DNA from 2 places in the Streptomyces sp. SCSIO 30461 genome. Region 1 is predicted to be linked to the other one. Evidence: riboswitches for the same ligand, from Rfam matches in the RefSeq annotation. Region 1 holds a riboswitch; the other holds the start of a gene.
The links. A riboswitch is a leader RNA that binds a small molecule or an ion and turns the genes downstream of it on or off. The one in region 1 is predicted to bind S-adenosylmethionine.

Region 2: linked by a shared signal. The riboswitch ahead of V1460_RS27015 (aminotransferase class V-fold PLP-dependent enzyme) and the one ahead of thrC (threonine synthase) in region 1 are both predicted to bind S-adenosylmethionine.

The regions. Positions count from the first base shown of each region.
Region 1 is NZ_CP146101.1:656,227-660,070, forward strand. Features, by position in the region: gene V1460_RS03115 (hypothetical protein) at 1-140, opposite strand, end outside; gene V1460_RS03120 (glucosyl-3-phosphoglycerate synthase) at 378-1,331, opposite strand; SAM riboswitch class I at 1,545-1,703, shown strand; gene thrC (threonine synthase) at 1,721-3,028, shown strand; gene V1460_RS03130 (MoaD/ThiS family protein) at 3,025-3,303, shown strand.
Region 2 is NZ_CP146101.1:6,021,699-6,025,542, forward strand. Features, by position in the region: gene V1460_RS27005 (rhomboid family intramembrane serine protease) at 1-523, shown strand, start outside; gene V1460_RS27010 (Lrp/AsnC ligand binding domain-containing protein) at 520-801, shown strand; gene V1460_RS27015 (aminotransferase class V-fold PLP-dependent enzyme) at 867-2,267, opposite strand; SAM riboswitch class IV at 2,472-2,589, opposite strand; gene trpD (anthranilate phosphoribosyltransferase) at 2,922-3,844, opposite strand, start outside.

The DNA.
Region 1 (3,844 bases):
AGCAGCCACAACCGCTCGTTCCTGGTGCTGGTCGGGCTGGTCGCGGTGAGCCCGCCTGTGTCCGCCGAGGCCGGGCCCGGGGACAGCAGCACGGCCGCCATGGCGCAGAGCGAGCAGAGAGAAAGGGTGATCAAGGACATACGCGGAGGTTTCAGTGAAATGGTCATACCTCGGAAAGGTAGACAATCTCATCGATCAAGCCGCGCAACGCCGCGCCGGTACCCGGCATCCCGGCGGTGCCGGTACCCGGCATCCCGGCGGTGTGTGGATCTCTGTCCGGACGTGTGGATGTGCGGACCTGCGGACCCGCGTGGGTGCGTGGCTGTACGTCGCCGTACCTGGCCGTGTGCGTCGTCGTATGAGGTCGCTGTCCGCGTTCACGCCGCCCGGTGTGCCGCGTACTCCGTGATCTCCGTCATCGGAGGCCGCTCCTCCGTGTCCACCTCATGCGTCCGCGGTACGAAACCGTTCTCCCCCCGCTCGAACTGCGTCAGCGCCGGCCGCACCAGATGTCCGCGTGACAGACGCAGTTGGGCCGTGCGGTAGATCGCCGCCGCCATCCGTCCCAGCGCCTGCCCGTCCTGGTGCCGGTGCAGTCGCACGCCCACGTCCACCTGGGCCAGTGCGTCGAGGCCGGTCGTGTGCAGCGCGTCCACCAGCAGCCCGAGCTCGACCCCGTAGCCGACCGGGAACGGCAGCCGCTCCAACAGCGAGCGCCGCGCCGCGTACTCCCCGCCCAGCGGCTGGACGAAGCCGGCGAGCTGTGGCCAGTGCAGATTGAGGAGCGGCCTGGCCACCAGCTCGGTCACCCGCCCGCCCTGGCCCGGGGTGTCACCGAGCGGCCGGTCGTACATCGCCTTCACGAACGCCACATCCGGCTCGGTCAGCAGTGGGCCGACGATCCCGGACACGAAGTCCGCCGAGAACTCCCTCAGGTCCGCGTCCACGAAGCACACGATCTCTCCGCTGGTCACCAGGAGGGAGCGCCACAGCACCTCGCCCTTGCCTGGCAGTGCCGGCAGCCGCGGAAGTATCGCGTCCCGGTGCTCGACCCGGGCCCCGGCCTTCGCCGCCACCTCCGCCGTGCGGTCCGTCGAGCCGGAGTCCACCACCACCAGCTCGTCCACCAGCGGCACCTCGTCCGTCATCAGCTCGCGCCGGATGACGCCGACGATCTCACCGACCGTCGCCTCCTCGTTCAGGGCTGGGAGCACCACGCTGACCGTGCCACCGCCGCGGGCCGCGCGCTTCGCGCCGACGAGCCGGTCGAGCGGGCGGTCTGCCACGGACCAGGACCGCCGGGCCAGCCAGCGCTCCACCTCTTCCAGCACGTGATCTCCATCTCTCTGTCTCGCGGATCGGACGATCCGTCTCAGCGCCCCGGGGGGTCGGTTACAGTCTTGAACAACGCGGACGACCATCGCATGCCGATCGCCGCCGAGTGCATCGCGCACACCGCACCGCATAGGGCGGGAGTGCGGGATCGCACCCACCGCGGTCGCGTGCGGCACGCGTCGCTGTCGCATCCGCCGACAATCACATACCGCTCATCCAGAGGGGCAGAGGGAAACGGCCCGTTGAAGCCCCGGCAACCCTCCAGCCGGTCTCGTAGCTCGGTGCCAGCACCGCGGCGCGCGAGGCTCCCGGCTAGGGAAGGTGCCAAATCCGTCTCATGGCGAGATGCGCCATGAGGAAGATGAGGAGAAAGGGCCTCGCCTCCATGGCTGTACAGACAGACGCCACCCCCGAAACCCCCGGCGCTTCCGAGACTTCCCGCACCGTCGACCTGGGCTCCGCCTCCGGGCTCTCCTGTCGCGAGTGCGGCGCGATCGTCCCGCTCGGCCCCGTCTTCGCCTGCGAGCTCTGCTTCGGTCCGCTCGAAGTGGCGTACGACCTGCCCACCGGCGACCCCGAGAGCCTGCGCAAGCGGATCGAGAACGGCCCGGCCAGTATCTGGCGCTACGCCCCGCTGCTGCCCGTCCCCGCCGACGTGGCCGACAAGCCCAATCTGAACCCGGGCTGGACGAAGCTCGTCAAGGCCGACAACCTGGCCCGTGAGCTGGGCGTCACCGGAGGTCTGTATGTGAAGGACGACTCCGGAAACCCGACCCACTCCTTCAAGGACCGTGTCGTCGCGCAGGCCATCGAGGCGGCGCGGGCCTTCGGCTTCACCACCCTCTCCTGCTCCTCCACCGGAAATCTCGCGGGCGCCGTCGGCGCCGCGGCGGCCCGCGCCGGATTTCGATCCTGTGTGTTCATCCCGCACGACCTGGAGCAGGGCAAGGTCGTCATGGCCGCCGTCTACGGCGGCGAGCTCGTCGGCATCGAGGGCAACTACGACGACGTCAACCGCTTCTGCTCCGAGCTCATCGGCGACCCGGCAGGCGAGGGCTGGGGCTTCGTCAACGTCAATCTGCGCCCGTACTACGCCGAGGGCTCCAAGACCCTGGCCTACGAGATCTGCGAGCAGCTCGGCTGGCGGCTGCCCGACCAGATCGTCATCCCCATCGCGTCCGGCTCCCAGCTCACCAAGATCGACAAGGGCCTGCAGGAGCTGATCAAGCTGGGGCTGGTCGAGGACAAGCCGTACAAGATCTTCGGCGCCCAGGCCGAGGGCTGCTCTCCGGTGTCCGCAGCCTTCAAGGCCGGCAACGACGTCGTACGCCCGCAGAAGCCGGACACCATCGCCAAGTCGCTGGCGATCGGCAACCCGGCCGACGGTCCCTACGTCCTGGACATCTGCCGCCGCACGGGCGGAGCCGTCGAGGACGTCACGGACGAGCAGATCGTGGCGGCGGTCAAGCTGCTGGCCCGCACCGAGGGCATCTTCACCGAGACCGCGGGCGGTACCACCCTCGGTGTGGCGAAGAAGCTGATCGAGGCCGGTGCCATCGACCCCTCGCTCACCACGGTCGTCGTCAACACGGGTGATGGCCTCAAGACTCTCGACGCGGTGGTCCCGACCACGGGTATGTCCGCTGTCATCCGCCCCAACCTGGACTCCTTCCGAGAGGCTGGCCTCGTATGAGCGTCAATGTCCGAATCCCCACCATCCTGCGCACCTACACCGGCGGCCGGGCCGAGGTCACGGCGGAGGGCACCACCCTCGCCGAGGTGATCGCCGACCTGGAGAAGAACCACGTCGGCATCGCCGCCCGCGTGCTGGACGACCAGGGCAAGCTGCGCCGCTTCGTGAACGTCTATGTGAACGACGACGACGTCCGCTTCGAGCAGGGTCTCGAGACGGCGACGCCCGACGGTGCCGGAGTGTCGATCATCCCCGCCGTCGCCGGCGGTTGCTGAGCCGCTCGGACGCCTCAAGTCCGGGCTTGGGACCACGGGCTTCGGGACGCTTCCGGACGCCTTCGAGCGCTCCTGGAACGGCCCGTTCCGCGCCCTCGGGTGTCGCGCCCCCGCCGCTTCCGGGCGGCCCTTGCTGACCCTGGATACAGCACGTTCCGTCACCCGGTATGCCCCTTCCGCAAGCTCTGCGGAGGGGGCGATTCCGTTGAGCGCCGCACGGTAGAGTTGGGCTCGTCTCCCCTCGCTGGTTGTGCCGTGGGCATATGAGAATCCTTCTGCCTGCGATAGAAAACAGCCAAAGTGTTCGAGCTAGTTGCGCATTTTGTGTGCTTTGCCCGGCCCGACTTGCCCGGGAACGCTCGGAGTTGAGCATGGTTGCCCGATCGGCCATGCTCAGATTTCTCGTCCGTTTGACCTGTTGCAGAGGGCAGTTGGACAGATACATTCAGCCGCGGTCGACGCGTTCCGGCGCACGTTCATGAGGGTTTCCGGCTGCTTCCGGCATGGGAACTCACGGGAACTCTTCGTGGGCGAGGTCTGA
Region 2 (3,844 bases), 5.4 Mb from region 1:
CTCCCCGCGGGCCCTGCTCACCCCGTTGACCGCGCTGTTCGTCCACGGCAGCTGGCTGCATCTGCTCGGCAACATGCTGTTCCTGTTCGTCTTCGGCGCGATGACCGAGGAGCGGATGGGGCGGGTGAGATTCGCGCTCTTCTACATCGGCTGCGGGTATCTCGCGCTCCTCGCCTACGCCGTGGCGAACGCGCAGTCCACGCAGACGCTGGTGGGCGGCTCGGGGGCCATCTCGGGGGTGCTGGGGGCGTTCCTGTGCCTCTTCCCCAAGGCGCGGGTGACCAGTCTCTTCCCGTTCCTCTTCTTTCTGCCGCTGCGGTTTCCCGCGTGGATCGTGCTGCTGTTCTGGTTCGCCCTGCAGTGGATGGCGGAGGCGCAGGACACCTCGTCCGGCCCGGGGGTCGCCTATCTGGCCCATCTGGTGGGCTTCGGGATCGGCTTCTGCTGCGCATGGGCCGGCCTGTGGCTGGGGGCTAGAGTGAGAGCCCAAGCCACGGCCACCGAGGGAGACAGCCAGCCGTGATCACCGCGATCGTGCTCATCAAGACCAGCGTGGACCGCATCCCGGAGATCGCGGAGTCGATCGCCGGTCTCGACAGCGTCAGCGAGGTCTTCTCGGTCACCGGTACGTACGACCTGATCGCGATGGTCCGGGTGGCCCAGCACGAGGATCTGGCGGATGTCATCCCGGGCCGGATCAGCAAGATCCCGGGCGTCGAGGCGACGGACACCCATGTCGCGTTCCGTACGTACTCGCAGCACGACCTGGAAGCCGCGTTCGCCATCGGCCTCGACGCGTAGGCTCTCCACCGCCCGGCGCGGGTGCGCCGGGCGGATCGGCGGCCCTTCAGGGGCACCCTGACCACTCAGACAACGGGCACGCAGCGGCCGTCCTCGGTGCGGTAGTCCCACCGGGCGCCCTCTCGTACCAGCTCCTTGACGGCCCCCACGAACCGCTCCACATGCTCGTCCGGGGTCCCGGCGCCGAAGCTGACCCGGATCGCGTTCAGGGACCGCTCCCCCGCGGCCGCGTCCGGGGCTCCGCACTCACCGGTCTCGGCGGGGTCGCTGCCCAGCAGGGTGCGGATCAGCGGATGGGCGCAGAAGAGGCCGTCGCGGACGCCGATGCCGTACTCGGCCGACAGGGCGGCGGCGAAGTGCGAGCTGTTCCAGCCTTCCACCACGAAGGACAGGACGCCGACTCGGGCGGCCCCATCCCCGAACAGTGACAGCACCCTGACCTCGGGGACCTGGGCGAGTCCGGCGCGGAGCCGCTCGACGAGGTGCCGTTCGCGCGCGACGAGCGCCTCGAATCCGGCGTCGGTCAGCGCCTTGCAGGCGGAGGCGACGGCGTAGGCGCCGATGACATTCGGCGATCCGGCCTCATGGCGGGCCGCCGTGGTGTGCCACTCCACGTCCACGCCGCCGTCGGGGCGCCTGGCGACCGTGCGGGAGGCGCCGCCGCCCGCGAGATACGGTTCGGCGGCCTGCAACCAGTCGGCCCGCCCCGCGAGCACGCCCGAGCCGAACGGCGCGTAGAGCTTGTGCCCCGAGAAGGCCACCCAGTCGACGTCCAGGTCCCGTACGGAGACGGGGTGGTGGGGGGCAAGCTGGGCGGCGTCCAGCACGATCCGGGCACCGTGGGCGTGCGCGGCGGCGGCGAGTTCGCGTACCGGCCACAGCTCCCCGGTCACATTGGAGGCGCCGGTGACGCAGACCAGCGCGGGGCCGGCGGGCTCGCGTTCGGCGAGCGCCGTCGCCAGGGTCCGCACGGCTTCGCCCGGGGTACGCGGCGCGTCCAGATAGGTGACGTCCGCGCCCTGCCACGGCAGCAGCGCCGCGTGGTGCTCGGTCTCGAAGACGAAGACCCTGCAGCCGTCCGGCAGGGCGGCGGCGAGCAGGTTCAGCGAATCCGTGGTCGAACGGGTGAAGACCACCTGGTCCGCTTCCCGGCAGCCGAGGAACCGGTGGACCGTCGTCCGGCTGTTCTCGAACAGTTCGGTGGACAGCTGTGAGAGATACCCGGCGCCGCGGTGCACGCTGCCGTAGTACGGGGCGTAGGCGGCGATGTCGTCCCACACCCGCTGCAAGGCCGGTGCGCTGGCGGCGTAGTCGAGTGCGGCGTAGGTGACCTGGCCCCCGGTCACGAGCGGGACGGTGACGTCGCGGCCGAGCACCGGCAGCGGGCCGGTGGGGCGGCAGGAACCGTCGGAAGCAGGGGCGGCAGCGGTTGCGGTGGCGACGGCGGTGGACGGACGTGCGGGCATGGCTTGTCTCCCGGATGACAGGGCGAATGGCTGTGAAACACCCGAGCGACGGCACAACCGCCGTCCGGCATACGGGTGTTGCCTCGACGCGGCAACGATGGGCGCCCGCGCGGAGGTGGGGTGGAAGGGGCCGGGAGGCCCTACCGCATTCGCTTGCTCACGAGAATCGCTCCCTCGAGGACCAGGACCCCAGGGGCGGCAAGGGGTCCGCGCTTGCCGTGGACCTCACTGCCCACAGCCTGGTCTTCACCCGGGGCACCCCGCCACGGACGGAGGGTTGCCGGACAGCGGGCCGGGGCCGTCTTCGCTGTCACTCATGACCTTGAGGAGCATCCTGCCATACGTCTCGAAACACGCAAGGCGCAGTCCACAGTGCGGACTGCGCCTCAGGGCTGTCCCGTAATCCCCAGCGGGCGCACGGCGCTCCCCCAGGGCTCCGTTTGGGAGGTACCCCCAGCTACGGCACTCCCCCTGGCTTCGCCGGGGGGTGCCCCCACGCCGCGTTGCCGAATCACCCGAATACGCCCAGCGTGAGGACGACCCTCCGCCTTGCGATGCGTCCCCTCGGCCCCAAGGGCCGGGTGAGACCCCGTGCAGCTGACGCCGCACGCTGGTCCACCGGGGTTTGCGGGACAGCCCTTCGTGCCACTTCGGTCAGCGGTTGCTGGCTGCCACCCAGCGCTCCAGGGCGCTCTTCGCCGCGCCTGAGTCGATGGACTGGGCCGCCTTGGCCATCCCGTCTCCGAGTTGCTCCGTCAGAGTGCCGTCGTCCGGCTCAAGCGCGGCCAGCGCCGCCGCCGAGTTCAGCAGCACGGCATCCCGGACCGGGCCCGTCTCGCCTGCGAGCAGCCGGCGGGCGACATCGGCGTTGTACGAGGCGTCGGCGCCTCGCAGAGCCTCCACCGGGACCAGTTCGATGCCCAGATCCCGCGGGTCGAAGGACTCCTCGCGGACAGAGCCGTCGCGTACCACCCAGACCCTGGAGGTCGCGGTGGTGGTGAGCTCGTCCAGGCCGTCTTCACCCCGGAACACCAGCGCGCTCGAACCGCGCTCGGCAAGCACGCCCGCCATGATCGGGGCCATCCTGGCGTCCGCGACCCCGGTGGCCTGTGCCTTCACCCGCGCCGGATTGGTCAGCGGACCCAGGAAGTTGAATGTCGTGCGGATACCGAGCTCCTTGCGCGCGGCAGCCACATGGCGCAGGGCCGGGTGGAACTTCACGGCGAAGCAGAAGGTGATCCCGGCTTCCCCCGCGACCTCGGCGACCCTCTCCGGTGTCAGCTCCAGATTGACGCCGAGCTTCTCCAGTACGTCCGACGCACCGCTTGCGCTGGATGCCGCGCGGTTGCCGTGCTTGACGACCTTGGCGCCGGTCCCGGCGACGACGATCGCGGACATGGTGGAGATGTTGACGGTCTTGGCGCCGTCGCCTCCGGTGCCGACGATGTCCACCGTCCGTCCCGGCACTTCGATCAGCCGGGCGTGCGCGTACATCGTGCGCACCAGCCCGGCGATCTCCTCGACCGTCTCGCCCTTGGCCCGCAGCGCCACCGCGAAACCCGCGATCTGGGCGTCGG